2 regions of the Streptomyces sp. NPDC048255 genome follow, and region 1 is predicted to be linked to the other one. Evidence: riboswitches for the same ligand, from Rfam matches in the RefSeq annotation. Region 1 holds a riboswitch; the other holds the start of a gene.
The links. Region 1 has a riboswitch for cobalamin ahead of AB0D94_RS15765 (ribonucleoside-diphosphate reductase subunit alpha). Riboswitches for the same ligand answer to the same signal wherever they lie in the genome.
Positions count from the first base shown of each region.

Region 2: linked by a shared signal. The riboswitch ahead of AB0D94_RS01780 (CbtB-domain containing protein) and the one ahead of AB0D94_RS15765 (ribonucleoside-diphosphate reductase subunit alpha) in region 1 are both predicted to bind cobalamin.

Region 1 is NZ_JBEZMA010000016.1:62,764-70,003, forward strand. Features, by position in the region: gene def (peptide deformylase) at 1-53, shown strand, start outside; gene AB0D94_RS15740 (hypothetical protein) at 140-316, opposite strand; gene AB0D94_RS15745 (helix-turn-helix domain-containing protein) at 370-1,341, opposite strand; gene AB0D94_RS15750 (hypothetical protein) at 1,423-1,638, shown strand; partial or broken gene AB0D94_RS15755 (DUF3703 domain-containing protein) at 1,603-1,737, opposite strand; gene AB0D94_RS15760 (ribonucleotide-diphosphate reductase subunit beta) at 1,858-2,874, opposite strand; gene AB0D94_RS15765 (ribonucleoside-diphosphate reductase subunit alpha) at 2,874-5,261, opposite strand; cobalamin riboswitch at 5,398-5,557, opposite strand; gene AB0D94_RS15770 (GNAT family N-acetyltransferase) at 5,574-6,077, opposite strand; gene AB0D94_RS15775 (Uma2 family endonuclease) at 6,156-6,740, shown strand; gene AB0D94_RS15780 (YbdD/YjiX family protein) at 6,802-6,999, opposite strand; gene AB0D94_RS15785 (carbon starvation CstA family protein) at 6,996-7,240, opposite strand, start outside.
Region 2 is NZ_JBEZMA010000001.1:372,824-380,063, forward strand. Features, by position in the region: gene AB0D94_RS01745 (FUSC family protein) at 1-1,514, opposite strand, end outside; gene AB0D94_RS01750 (hypothetical protein) at 1,597-2,424, opposite strand; gene AB0D94_RS01755 (hypothetical protein) at 2,582-2,992, shown strand; gene AB0D94_RS01760 (hypothetical protein) at 3,071-3,229, opposite strand; gene AB0D94_RS01765 (hypothetical protein) at 3,305-3,628, opposite strand; gene AB0D94_RS01770 (hypothetical protein) at 3,819-4,064, opposite strand; gene AB0D94_RS01775 (CbtA family protein) at 4,086-4,871, opposite strand; gene AB0D94_RS01780 (CbtB-domain containing protein) at 4,900-5,112, opposite strand; cobalamin riboswitch at 5,151-5,292, opposite strand; gene AB0D94_RS01785 (histidine phosphatase family protein) at 5,304-5,741, shown strand; gene pucL (factor-independent urate hydroxylase) at 5,776-6,693, opposite strand; gene AB0D94_RS01795 (aspartate aminotransferase family protein) at 6,965-7,240, opposite strand, start outside.

The DNA of each region.
Region 1 (7,240 bases):
TGCGCCAGATGGAAGAGGGCACCCCGCGCTACGAGACCGTCCCGAACGACTGACCGGTCGGTCCGCCCCGCACGCCTACGCGAACGGCCCCGCTCCCTTGCAGGAGCGGGGCCGTCCGCATCGGTGCCCGGACCAGGACTCAGCGCGGGACGCAGGTCCAGCCGCTGTCCCCGGAGGTGGTGGCGGAGGCGGTGGCGGTGCGGACGGTGCGAGACATGAAGGCCCCCAAAGCGGTGTACTCGATACGAGACCGGAGCAGCCTGCGGGCGCGATCCGGCCATTCGTCTTCACCGTACGTCAGCATTCGGCTACGCATGGGGCAGGTTTGGGTCAAGTGACCTGTGTTTCTCGGCCAATGACAGGGTCCGCTCACGCCACGGCGGCCCCGGGGCCGCGGAAGGCGCGCCGGAACACGTTCGGCGTCGTACCGAGGGTCCGCAGGAAGTGGTGGCGCAGGGCGGCCGCGTTGCCGAAGCCGCAGCGGCCCGCGATCGCGTCGACCGTCTCGTCGGTGGATTCCAGCAGCTCCTGGGCCAGCAGCACCCGCTGCCGCAGGACCCACTGGTAGGGGGTGGTGCCGGTCTCCTGGAGGAACCGGCGGGCGAAGGTGCGCGGGGACATGTGCGCCCGCTCCGCGAGCTGCTCGACGGTGATCTCGTCCTCCAGGTGGCGGGTCATCCACCCGATCACCTCGCCCATCGTGTCGCAGGACGCGCGGGGGAGGGGCCGCTGGATGTACTGGGCCTGCCCGCCGTCCCGGTGCGGCGGTACGACCATCCGGCGCGCGATGGTGTTCGCCACCTCCGCGCCGTGCGCCTGGCGGACGAGGTGCAGGCAGGCGTCGATGCCCGAGGCGGTGCCGGCGGCGGTGATCACCGAGCCCTCGTCGACGTACAGCACGTCGGGGTCGACCAGTGCCAGGGGGTAGCGGCGCATCAGGGCCGGGGCGTGCAGCCAGTGCGTGGTGCAGCGCCGGCCGTCCAGCAGCCCGGCCGCGCCGAGGACGAAGGCGCCGCTGCACACGCTGAGCACGCGCGCGCCGCGGTCCACCGCGCGGCGCAGGGCCGCGAGCAGCGGCTCGGGGTACTCGCGCACGGGGGCGTCCCGGTCGGCCGGCAGGCAGATCAGGTCGGCTTCCTCCAGGCGCTCCGGACCGTGGGCGGGGGTGATCCCGAAGGCACCGCCCCCCGCGCTGAGCGGGCCCTCCTCGGCAGCGCACACGGCGAAGTCGCACACCGGCACGCCCATCTCGCTGCGGTCGATCCCGAAGACCTCGCAGAAGATCCCCAGTTCGAAGGGGGCGACGCCATTGACAAGGGCCACGGCCACGTTGTTCAGCATGACCACAGTGTGGCAGTAATTCCACCTTCCGTGACAGTCCTGCCACTGTTCGATCTTCGTCGAGCCGACGAAGGTAGAGCCATGAACACCGACACGCTCCTTGACCACCTCGTCGTCCTCGCCGTCGCCGCCCTGCTGCTCGGCCCGACGCTGTACGGCATCGTCCACGACCGCCGGATCGACCGGCAGCTGAGCGCCGCCCAGCAGCGCGCGCAGATCGTCCGGCACGGGCATCGGCGTCAGCAGACCCGCCCGGGTGCGTCCCGTGTTGCCCTGCGGCACGCGTCCTGCGAGTGACCCGGGGCCCGCCACGAGGATCCGTACGACCTGCCCGGCCAGGCGGCCCCGGCACGGGCCGGCTCCGCCTCGAAGGCGGCGCGTACGGGGGCGGCTCATGCCGGCACCGGCACGGGCACCGGCGCCGAAACAGCAGCGTCCCCGCCCAGGAACCTGGTCTTCCAGGTCGGTCTCCCCATGGGCGGGGACGCTGTCAAGCCGTGCTCACGACGACGCGGACTAGAAGTCCTCGTCCAGGTCGACCGTGCCCTCGACCGCGACCTGGTAGGCCGACGGACGGCGCTCGAAGAAGTTCGTCAGCTCCTGGACGCCCTGGAGCTCCATGAAGGAGAACGGGTTCTGCGAGCCGTACACCGGCGGGAAGCCGAGGCGCACCAGACGCTGGTCCGCGACGCACTCCAGGTACTCGCGCATCGACTCGGTGTTCATGCCCGGCAGGCCGTCACCGCACAGGTCGCGGCCGAACTGCAGCTCCGCCTCGACGGCTTCCTTCAGCATGTCGGTGACCTGCTGCTGGAGGGCGTCGTCGAAGAGCTCCGGCTCCTCCTTGCGGACCGTGTCCACGACCTCGAAGGCGAAGTTCATGTGCATCGTCTCGTCGCGGAACACCCAGTTGGTGCCCGTCGCCAGACCGTGCAGCAGGCCGCGGGAGCGGAACCAGTACACGTACGCGAAGGCACCGTAGAAGAACAGGCCCTCGATGCACGCCGCGAAGCAGATCAGGTTCAGCAGGAAGCGGCGGCGGTCGGCAGCCGTCTCCAGCCGGTCGATCTTCTCGACCGAGTCCATCCACTTGAAGCAGAACTGCGCCTTCTCGCGGATGGAGGGGATCTCCTCGACCGCGTCGAACGCGGCCGCGCGGTCGTCCGGGTCGGGCAGGTAGGTGTCGAGCAGCGTCAGGTAGAACTGGACGTGCACGGCCTCCTCGAACAGCTGGCGCGACAGGTACAGGCGCGCCTCCGGGGAGTTGATGTGCTTGTAGAGCGTCAGTACCAGGTTGTTCGAGACGATCGAGTCGCCCGTCGCGAAGAACGCGACCAGCCGGCCGATCATGTGCTGCTCGGAGGGCGTCAGCTTCGCCAGGTCGGCGACGTCCGAGTGGAGGTCGACCTCCTCCACCGTCCACGTGTTCTTGATCGCGTCCCGGTAGCGCTCGTAGAAGTCCGGGTAGCGCATCGGACGGAGCGTGAGCTCGAAGCCCGGGTCCAGGAGGTTCTTGTTGTCGTTGGAGCTCATTACTGGCAGGCCTCGCAGGACTCGGGGTTCTCAAGGGAGCAGGCCAGCGCGTCGGCGTCGACGGCCTGCGGGAGGGGGGTCGCGGCGGCGGGGACGGCGCTGCCGGAGGCCGCGCGGGCGATCTTCGTCGCCGGGCGCGAACGCAGGTAGTACGTGGTCTTGAGGCCCTGCTTCCAGGCGTACGCGTACATCGAGCTGAGCTTGCCGATGGTGGGCGTCTCCAGGAACAGGTTCAGCGACTGGGACTGGTCGAGGAACGGGGTACGGGCCGCCGCCATGTCGATCAGACCGCGCTGCGGGATCTCCCACGCCGTCCGGTACAGCTCGCGGACCTCGGCCGGGATCCAGCCGAAGCCCTGGACCGAGCCGCTGGACTCGCGCAGCGCCTCGCGGGTCTGGGCGTCCCACACGCCGAGCTGCTTCAGCTCCTCCACCAGGTAGCCGTTGACCTGGAGGAACTCACCGCTGAGCGTCTCGCGCTTGAAGAGGTTGGAGACCTGCGGCTCGATGCACTCGTACACGCCCGCGATCGAGGCGATCGTCGCCGTCGGGGCGATGGCCAGCAGCAGGGAGTTGCGCATGCCGGTCTTCGCGACCCGGGCGCGCAGCGCGTCCCAGCGCTCCGGCCAGTTCAGCTCGACGTCGTAGTGGTCCGGGTGCAGGACGCCGCGGGCGGTGCGGGTCTGCTCCCAGGCCGGGAGCGGGCCGCTGCGCTCGGCGAGGTCGCAGGAGGCCTCGTACGCGGCCAGCATGATGCGCTCGGAGAGCTTGGCGGACAGGGCCTTCGCCTCGGGGGAGTCGAAGGGCAGCTTCAGCTTGAAGAAGACGTCCTGGAGGCCCATCGCGCCCAGGCCCACCGGGCGCCAGCGGGCGTTGGAGCGGCCTGCCTGCTCGGTCGGGTAGAAGTTGATGTCCACCACGCGGTCGAGGAAGGTCACCGCGGTGCGGACGGTCTCGTCGATCCGCTCCCAGTCGATCCCGCCGTCGACCACGAACGCGCCGAGGTTGACCGAGCCGAGGTTGCAGACGGCCGTCTCGCCGTCGTTGGTGACCTCGATGATCTCGGTGCACAGGTTCGACGAGTGGACGACGGTGCCCGGCTCGGCGGTCTGGTTCGCCGTGCGGTTGGAGGCGTCCTTGAAGGTCATCCAGCCCTGGCCGGTCTGCGCGAGGGTGCGCATCATCCGGCCGTACAGGTCGCGGGCGGGCATGGTCTTGCGGGCCAGGCCGGCCGCCTCGGCCTTGCGGTAGGCGGCGTCGAACTCATCGCCCCACAGGTCGACGAGCTCGGGCACGTCGGCCGGGGAGAACAGCGACCAGTCGGCGTCGGCGTTCACGCGGCGCATGAACTCGTCCGGCACCCAGTGGGCGAGGTTCAGGTTGTGCGTACGGCGCTGGTCCTCACCGGTGTTGTCGCGCAGCTCCAGGAACTCCTCGATGTCCGCGTGCCAGGTCTCCAGGTAGACGGCGGCGGCACCCTTGCGGCGGCCGCCCTGGTTCACGGCGGCGACGGAGGCGTCGAGGGTCTTCAGGAACGGCACGATGCCGTTGGAGTGGCCGTTGGTGCCGCGGATCAGCGAACCGCGGGCGCGGATGCGGGAGTACGACAGGCCGATGCCGCCGGCGTGCTTGGAGAGGCGGGCGACCTGGTGGTAGCGGTCGTAGATCGAGTCGAGCTCGTCCAGCGGGGAGTCCAGCAGGTAGCAGGAGGACATCTGCGGGTGCCGGGTGCCGGAGTTGAAGAGCGTGGGGGAGGACGGCAGGTAGTCGAGGCGGCTCATCAGCCGGTACAGCGAGGCCACTTCCTCGACGGCCTGGACGCTCTCGTCCGCGGCGAGGCCGCAGGCCACGCGCAGCATGAAGTACTGCGGGGTCTCGATGACCTGACGGGTGATGGGGTGGCGCAGCAGGTAGCGGCTGTGCAGGGTGCGCAGGCCGAAGAAGCCGAAGCGGTCGTCGGCGCCCTCGGCGAGGGTGTGCTCGACCAGCGCGTCCAGGCGGGGGGCGTGGGTCTTCACGAACTCGGCCGTGCGGTCGGCGATGAGCCCCTCGCGGTGGCCGACGGCGACGGAGGCGGAGAAGGACGTGGAGCCCTGGCCCGCGGCCTCGTCACGGACGGCCAGCGTCAGCAGCCGGGCGGCGAGCCGGGAGTAGGCCGGGTCCTCGGAGATCAGACCGGCGGCGGCCTCGGTGGCGAGCCCGCGCAGCTCGGCATCGTCGGCGGCGGAGCTGCGGCCGCGCAGCGCGGAGGCCGCGACCCGGCCGGGGTCGGTGTCGGGGAGGTCCGCCGTCAGCTCGGTGAGGGTACGCAGCAGCGTGGCCCCCGGGCCCTCGGTGTTGTCGCCAGAAATGGACTCGGCGCGCGGTGCGGAAGGCGCGATGGTCACGGCGGGAGCTCTCCCTCGCTCGGCCGGCCGTCGGCGGGGCGCGAGCGGGCGCATGCGGGCGTGGCAGAAACGCGTACACCGCATGGCGTCCACCAGCCCAACCGCGAGGCCCGGACGTGTCGGCACCCGGTTCGGTCGAGCCGGGCGCGCTGTCGGCAGGTCCTCGGACTTGCATGTGCACCAATGGGTGTACTTCATACCGTTGCGGGACAGTTCCGGATTCGCACCGGATTCCCCTGCGGCGACAGCAGGCATGAGCATACATGTGGGGGCGGACCGTTGCGGTAGCCCCCACATCTTGTGTCGGCGTGGCTACAGGCTGAGGCGGTAGGTGAGCAGTGTCAGGCCCGGGACGGGTGCCCAGTCCCGCTCGGGAGTCCGTACGAATCCCAGCCGCTCGTACAGCCGCCGGGCGCTGATCATGCCGCTCTGGGTGGAGAGCACCAGGTGCGTGACGCCCTCCAGCTCCCCCGCGCGGGCCACGCAGGCGCGCACCAGCGCCTCGCCCGCGCCGCGCCCGCGCGCCGCGCGGGAGACGGCCAGCATCCGGAACTCGGCCTCGCCGGGCCCGGCGATGTCGGCCAGCGGGCTCCCGGGCGGGGCGAAGGTCACACCGCCGAGCACGCGTTCCCCGTCCTCCTCGTCGACGGCGACGAGCACCTCCCCGTCGGCGGCGCGGGCGGCGACATCGCGCAGCACGTCCGCGTAGAACGCCTCGTCGGCCCCGAGGAGCCCGTCGCCCAGGTAGGCCCGCGCGGTGATCTCGCCCAGCTGTTCGTACTCGGTGGGCAGTGCGGCCCTGATGACGATGTCCATGCGGTCGAGTGTGCAGGACGGCTGTCGGTGCCCGGCGCTATCGTCGGAGGCAGCACCGTCGAGGAAGGCGAGCGAGGCGTGACCGTGATGACCGACCGGCCCCACATGACCATCGAAGAGTTCGAGCACCTGGCCCGCATAGCGGCCCGCGAGGGGGAAGGGCTGCGACTGGAATTCATCGGTGGGGTGCTGAGGAGCAAGGCCATGCCAGACGGGGACCACGGGCGGATCATTCTGTGGCTGACGCGGATCTGCATGCAGCACCACCCGGAGTTCTGGCTGCACCCAGGGCAGGGGATCAAGGCGGAAGGGTACCGGGAGGGCCGCGCCATTCCGGACGGGGTTCTGGCGCACGAGGACGCGTTCGTGGGGCAGGGCGACTGGGTGGACCCGAGCCCGATCCTGATGGCCGTCGAGGTGACGTCGTGGGACTCCGACACCGAGCGGCGCGACCGGATCGAGAAGCCGCGCGCTTATGCGCAGACCGGTATCCCCGTGTACCTGCTCATCGACCGGCTCAAGTGCCAGGTTCTCGTTTACAGCGACCCGGGTGGCGACCGCTACGAGACTGTGCGCACCGTCCCCTTCGGCAAGGAAGTCAAGCTTCCCGACCCCGTCGGCATCACGCTCCAGACCGAGGTCCTCAAGGACTGGGTGCGCTGACCGTCCAGGCCGAAGGCCCCGCCGGACCATCCGGCGGGGCCTTCGTATGTAAGGCATGGGCTCAGCAGCAGCGGAAGCCCTCGCGGGGGTCCGCCTCGCGGGAGTCCGTACGGGCGCGTTCGAATTCCCGGCGGCTCGGGACCGCCGCGGCCGGGTCGTGGGAGCGGGCGTGGGCCACGTACCGGTCGTACGCCGCCTCGCCGGAGAACTCCCGCAGGTAGAACCAGGCCTTGGCCAGGGCCCCGCGCAGGCCGCTCATGAGGACACCGGCTCCTTCACGGCGCCGCCGCCCGAGTCGAGCCCGGCCGCCGCGAGCTCGGCGCGCTCCTCGGGGGTCGGGATCAGCCCGGCCGGGGCGATGATCTTCGACTCGGTCCACGGAACCTCGGAGAGCTTCACGGACTCCGGGCTGCTGATGGCCTTGAAGCAGGTCCGGGCCGCGTCCAGCAGGACGATGATGATCAGGACCGCGAACAGCACCGACAGCACGCCGTCCACCG
Region 2 (7,240 bases), on a different contig from region 1:
AGCAGGTAGCCCGCGACGAGCACGATCGCGCAGCCGATCAGGCTGTCCAGCAGCCGGGGCCGGATCAGGTCGAAGCCCTGGTGGTTGAGCTGGTCCGAGAGGAGCAGGATCACGGGGGTGATCGCGGCGGTCTGGAAGGCGTACCCCTTGGCGGAGAAGGCCGGGATCAGCGCGCCGAGCACCGCGATCACGGGCACGTCCCACCAGCCGCGCGGCACCTCGGCGAGCACGGCCGCGGCGAGGACCAGCCCGGCCGCGGTGCCCAGGGCGCGCAGCACGGCCCGGGAGAACACCGAGCCGAAGTCGGGCTTGAGGACGAAGGTGACGGTCAGCGCGACCCAGTAGGACCGCTCGACCTCGACCAGCGAGACGAGCGACTGCGCGAGCCCGATGCACACGGCGAGCCGCAGCCCGTACCGCCAGGAGGCCCCGGAGAGCACCATGTCGCGCACCGCGCGGCGGGCCCGGACCCCGAGGGCGGCGGGCCGGCCGAGCTTGTCGTCGACGTCGGCCACGTTGCCGGCGGAGTAGGCGTCCTGTTCCGCGAGGTGCACCACGGCCGCCGCGTGCCGCAGGGCGGAGTCCATGGCCCGCTCCGCCGGGGTGTGCGGCGCGGGCAAATCGAGTACGGGGGTGCCGGTGCGGCCCTCCTCGACGGCCGCGGCCAGTTCCCGCACGGCGGCCGGGATCTCCGGCGGCAGCGGTCGGCCGCGCAGGTGCGCCGCGGGCGCGGCCTCCACCAGCGGGATCACCACGTTGAGCTGGGCCAGCATCCGCACCAGCGAGGGGCTGCGCCCGTGCACCCGGGCCCGTCTGCCCAGCACCAGGTCGTAGGCCTGGTTCAGGGACTGGGTGACCTGCTGGCGGCGCTCCTCGTAGGCCGCGCCGGGTCCGCCGGCGGCCTCCAGGGAGTCGGCCAGGGCCCGGTAGGTGGCGGCGACGGCGGTGCGCTCGGGCCGGCGGCCGCGCAGCGGCCAGCCCAGCAGGGTCAGCGCGAGGACGAACAGTCCGCCCGCGCTCAGCAGCAGGGGGGCGGTCCACCAGGGCCGCGGCAGCGGCAGCCCGGCGCCGATCACGGCGTTGAGCAGGAGCAGCAGCCCGGACACGGAGGCGACCGTGCCGATGGAGGAGATCATCCCGGAGACCAGGGCGACGAGGGTGAGGACGCCGACGGCCAGCCAGCCGTGTCCGAAGACCAGGGTGCCCAGTGCGACGCCGACGGCCCCGAAGAGCTGCGGTACCGCGATGTTCAGGATCCGCATCCGGTAGGCGTCGGCGGTGTCGCCGATGACTCCGGAGAGGGCGCCCATCGCGACGAGCGCGCCGTACTGGGGCTCGTCCAGGGCGAAGCCGACGGCGAGCGGCACGGAGAGTGCGACGGCGGCGCGCAGCACGGCGGCCCAGGGGATGGGGGCGGTGGCCGGGCGCAGTCCGTTGAGCAGCCATGCGGGCGGGGCCAGCGGATGGTGCCGGGAGCGCCCGGCCGCTATCTGTTCGGTGCGTTCGGTGCTCATTCCCGTTTCCGTGCCGCCGCTCGCGAATCGGTTCTTCTGGGCTATTCTGCGTCGTTCTGCCTACGTTGGGTACCTTCCGAGCTTATGGGGTGCGGCGTAGCCGCCCGGTCAGCCAGGCGGCCAGCGCGGCGACGAGCCCGACCGCGAGGACCACCCAGGCGGTGGTGCGCAGGAACGCGGTGAGGGCGTCGTACACCGCTCCGGCGGCCGCCCGGTCGATGTCGGCCGGCAGGTCGTCCAGGGTGAGGCGGCGGCACAGGGCCACCGCGATCCACAGGAGCACGGCTCCGGTGGCGAGCCCCAGCCCGGTGGCCACCACGGCGCGCCGCCGGTGGACGGCGACGGCGACGGCCGTGGCGGCCAGGGCGAGGGTCAGCAGGGGGAGCCAGATGCCGGCGACCTGGAGCATGCGGAAGCCCTTCCGGAGCGCGCCGAGTCCGTCGTACTCCATCACCTTCACGGAGACGTGGGTCTCCGGGATGCGGTCGGCGAAGGGCACGCCGTCGGCGACGAGATCGCCCTTGACCTGGGCGATCACGGGCGCGAGGTCGATGGTGACGGCGTCGCCGTGGCCGGTGGTGAGCGCCTCGAGGAAGGCGGCGTGGGCGGCGCGGTTGGCCGCGTCCCAAGCGGTCCGGTAGGCGGGGGTGCCGGTGAAGGAGCGCATGGCCTCGCCGAGGAGGGCTTCGACCCCGCCCTGGAAGGGGCCCGCGTCGATCTGCCCGGCGAGGGCCCGGGTGACCTGGGTGACGACCACGCCCTGGACGGCCGGGTCCGCGGCGAGCGGGGACATGGCGGCGGTGTAGCGGTCGGCGTCACCCAGCTCGCGGTCGGCCCAGTACGCGACGGCGCTCGCGGGCACCAGGAGGGCCACGAGCACGATGAGTACCGCCGACAGGATGGTGCGCACGTCACCAGGGAAAGCGCCCGCGCGGCCGGGCGCGAGCGGCGTTGCTGCGGGCGGGTGCGCCGATTCGCCCGTGCGGGCGAGAGCGCGGACACCGCTCGCCGAGTTGCCGGTCGCAGGCACCGGGTGTGCCCTGGATGATGGGAGAGAGGAGCCCGTCATGGCACATGCGGCACCCACCGCCTCCCGGCGGCACCACTACCGCTCGACGGCGGACACCGACCACACCGTCAGGAACGCCCTCACGCGGGCCCTGCTCGCCGGACTCGTCTACGGAGTCTGGGCCGCCTTCATCCAGCGTCAGATGGGCCCGGTCGACGCGGGGAACGTGTTCTACGGGATCCTGTGCGGCGCGCTCTTCGCCGCCTGCATGTTCGCGCTCAACCGCGTCGGCCCCCGGCTGAAGCGGGAGGCGCACGCCGCCGCGTACGGCGTCTTCACGGGCATCGCCGCGGGCTATCTGCACAGCCTCACCAACTCGTCCGTGCTCCGCGCCACCACCGTCGGCCTGTTCGTGGGCATCGGCGTCGGCGCGGCCGCCTTCTACCGCTATTACACGCGCGAGGACTGAGCACGCGCGAGGACTGAGTTCGGGATCGGCGCCCGGCCGCACTTTCGGCCGGGCGCTTCTCCACCCTGCGGGGAGCCGCTACGCGGCCGGCTCGGCGGCGGGCTGCGGTTCGCTATCCGACTCGGCGGTGGCCGGGGTCCTGTCCGCGGCGGGCTCGGCCTGGCGGACCGGAGGGGTGAAACGGGCGGCCTCGGCGCGGAGCATGGCGTTCAGGGCAGCGTAGGGGTCGATGGGCATGGCGGAACCTCGCGGTGCTCGGGGGGTGTGGGGGTACGCGCTGCGAGTGCCTGACCGGTGGTCGGGCCGGACCCGTCAGCAGCGCAGGACCACACTGCGCACCGCCCGCCGGGACAGCGCCGGTTCGGCCGGCCCGGACGCCGGGCGGCAGGGCGGACCGGCCGCATGTTTCACGTGAAACACCGGCAGCGGCCTGCGCTGTACGCCCGGCAGCCCGCGCGCGGGGGGCCGTACGGCGGCCCGTGCTTCGGGATCGGCGGCCGGATCGGACTGTCCCTCGGTGGGTTCCGCGGGCGCTGAGGAGCTCGTACGGGGCTCGGCGGCCGTCGCGCCCGCCGGGCCGGCGCCGAACACGCACAGCAGGACGACGCAGGCCACGGTCAGGGCCTGGGTCAGCACCCTCCATGCCCTCCGTGTCGTCCGCACGCGTCGTGTCCCGCTCATGCGAGGGGTGTGCCCCGACACGCCGGGACGTTCCCCGAAGTGCCCGCAGAAGGGTCCGACCGGGGGACGAAGACACCCCCGCACGGCAGACATCGCGTGGTGCGGGACGCGGGTACGCCCGCCGGCCGGGCGCCGTGACCGGGGCTCAGACCACCACGAGGGTCGCCGCCGCCGCGCCCATCAGCGCGGCGGCGAGGTGGATGGCCGGGTGTCCGTAGTCACCGAACCAGAGGTGGCGGGCCAGCCCTCCGAGAGCGGCGAGGGCGGTGATGAGGCCCAGCTGCGCGAGGAGGGTGACGGCGGTGAAAGGGGCCAGGAGCAGCAGGAGGGAGTTCAGCCAGAACGGGGCCGCGCCCGTCCAGCCCCGCCACCGCCAGATCGCCGTCGGCATGTGCTACCGGCCCCTTCATCGTCAACTTGTGGGCTGCACAGCCTCCTTGGGTGCGGAGGCGGGCACAAGGGCGCGTTCGGCTAGATAACCGAAGGCCAGGCCGAAAGTCGCCCACAGTGCGGTCTGGATGGCCAGGGAGGCGAGGCGGAAGTCCCAGATCAGCGCGGCCGGGAAGCCCGCCGGGACCTCGTTGACCCCGGGGAGCAGGGCGTAGGAGATGCCGACCGCGGCCACGAAGCCCACGCCGGCGACGGTGCTCGCGTTCCAGTTGCCCAGGCGCGGCGCGAGGCGCCGTCCCAGGATGAGGGCGCCCGCGGCCAGCAGTGCGCTCAGGGCGATCATCAGGAGGTAGAGGGTGGTCCGCCGGGCGGCCGTCTCGGGGTCTCCGACGGCCGGCGGGTTGGCCGGGTACTTGAGGAACGGCACCAGGGTCACGGCGACGAACAGGCCCCCGGTGACCAGCGCGGCCGTGGCCCGCGGGCCGAAGCGGCCGATGCGGCCCAGGGCGTAGCAGTAGACGAGCGCGCCGATGCCGCCGAGCGCGACCCCGTAGAGCAGGACGCCGGTGCCGAGGCCGGCGGTGGCCTGGAGGGCCCGGCTGACCGGGGCCTCCTCGCCGTGGCCGTGGTCGTGGCCGGCCGCGGCCTCCTCGATGGCGATCGCCGCGTCCACCTTGGACTCTCCGAGGAGGTACGCGACGAGGAAGGCGACCAGGCCGGCCAGCAGCCCGGCCAGCATGCCCCGCACGAGCAGGGTGCGGGGGGAGACGGTACGTGGGGAGGTGGTGCTCGGAGCGGAGGAAGTCATGCTGCGGTTCCCTTGCACGAGTGGGGGATCAGTGGCAGGGGAAGCCGAGCAGGTGGCGGCCGTCGTGCAGCCATTCGTGGACGGTCTCGCCCTCGAAGAGCGCGGTGGCGCCCTGCTCCACGCCGACGAAGTACAGCAGGACGAGGGTGAGGACGGAGACGAAGACCGCCCAGGGAGCAAGCGCGGAGAGCGAGAGGGGTGCGACGGCGACAGGCGTCGTGGGCACGGCGGAGTGGGCCATGACAGGTACCTCCAGAGGGAACACGCGTCCCGGTCAGTGGTGCTCGCGACGACGGTGGCGGGTCTGACTTGCCTCCCCCTTCCGGGAGGGTTCACAGTGGCGCGACCGTGCCGGATTCTCACCGGTGCTTCCGCCGTACCGTCGTCATTCAGTTGTGTCACCCGCGACCGTACCGAGCTTACGCTCCCTTTATGAAGCCCTCTTCGGTACGAATTCACCTCGTCACCCCGGAGTTCGACGCCGCCATGCGGCGCCACCGCTTCGGGGCCGGCGGGCCCTACGCCCTGGACACCGGGCAGTGGGCGGGGCGGACCCTGGACGAGGTGGCCGCCGAGGATCCGGCCGCGGTGCACCGCTGGCTGACGGATCCCGCGTACGCCCCGCCCGGCGGGGAGTCCGTCGAGGCGCTCGTCGCCCGTGCCGGGAGCTGGCTGGACGGTCTGGAGCCCGGCACCCACCGGGTCACCGCCGAGCAGGCCTTCGTCCGGGCGGCCGTGGTGCACGCGCTGGAACTGCCGCCGCAGACGTTCTGGCGGCTGGACGCACGACCCCGCACGCTCACTGAACTCAGCGGGCGGGCGGGGCGGTGGAACCTCCGGCTGGGGAACGAGGTCCCCGCGGAGGGTTAGACGAGGAGGCGGGCGACGGAGCGCGCGCGGAGGCTCAGGCCACGATCCAGTCGGAGGTGGCGATCACCGGCTGCACGCCGTCGCGGTGGATGGTGCCCTCGATCAGGCCGTACATCCGGTCCGCCGCGAAGTACACCTCGTTGTCGTTCTTGAGGCCGAAGGGCTCCAGGTCGACGAGGAAGTGGTGCTTGTTGGGGAGGTTGAGGCGCACCTCGTTGACCTTGGGGCAGTTGTCGAGCACCCGCTCGGCCATCTGGTTCAGGGTCTGCTGGAGCGAGTACGAGTACGTCTCCGCGAAGGCTTCCAGCATGTGCTTGCGGACCTTCCGGTACGACCCGTCCCAGTCGTACGCGGCGTCGTCGGCCGCCAGTGCCGAATGGGCCCAGCGCGCGGTCACCTTGGTCGCCAGGATGCGGTCGTACGCCTCCTGGAGGGTCGTGTACTTGTCCTTGATGTAGCCGTGGAACTCGGAGTTGGTCGAGTTCATCACCGTCAGGTCCTTCAGGCCCGAGATGACCTGGAGCCCGGTGGTCTCGCTGTAGGTGATCTGCGCGGTGCGCACCTCCTGGCCCTTGCGGACGAAGGAGTGCTGCTCCTTGCGCGTCGGGACCGGGATGCGGTCCCACACGTACTCCTCGATGCGGATCTGCGCCTCGCGGATCGGCTGCTGGGAGGAGACGAAGTGCTTGGCGAGCAGGATGCCGAAGGCCTCGGGGGACTCGATGCCGTGTTCCTTGCCGAAGGCGTACACCGTGTTCTTGGTGGTGTCGGTCGGCAGGCAGTTGCCGTTGTCGCCGCTCAGGTGGACGTCGCGGAACTCGCCGCGGAGCGCGACGGAGACGTTGAGGTCGCGGATCTCGTGCCAGGAACCGTCGTTGCCCTTGCGGGTGACCTTGACGATTCGGTTCTCGGCCTTGCCGTACTGGTTCTGCGCCAGGACGTGCTTGCTCATGCTGTCTTCCTTCGGGTACTCGGGAACACGGAGTCCGGTTGTCTGGATCCCGTACGCCCGGCGTCCAGCGGTCGGTCCGCTCCCCGCCGTTCGGCCCCGAAGGGCCGCCCCGGGACTGACGTGCATCCCGGTCCGTAGGTGCTTGGTGCTCGGCCTGCGGTGCATGCATCCGGGCCTGCACGGATTGCAGCATGTATGCGGGGGGTTGACCACCGCACGGATCCTCCGAATACCCGCACCGGCGGATTGGGCGACCCCACAGATCCCCAGGTCAGAGCATGTGCGCGTCCGCGACCGAGAGGGCCCCGTCGAGGATCTCCAGGCCCTTGGCGACGTCCTGCGGCGAGATGTTGCAGGCCGGTGCGACGTGGATGCGGTTGCCGGCGATCAGCGGCCACAGCCCGCCCTTCTTGCAGGCGGCCCCGAACTCCACCATCGGCGCGTTGTCCGCCCCGGAGGCGTTGTACGGCACCAGCGGCTCCCGCGTCCGGGGGTCCCGTACGAGCTCCAGGGCCCAGAAGGTGCCCAGGCCCCGGACCTCCCCGAC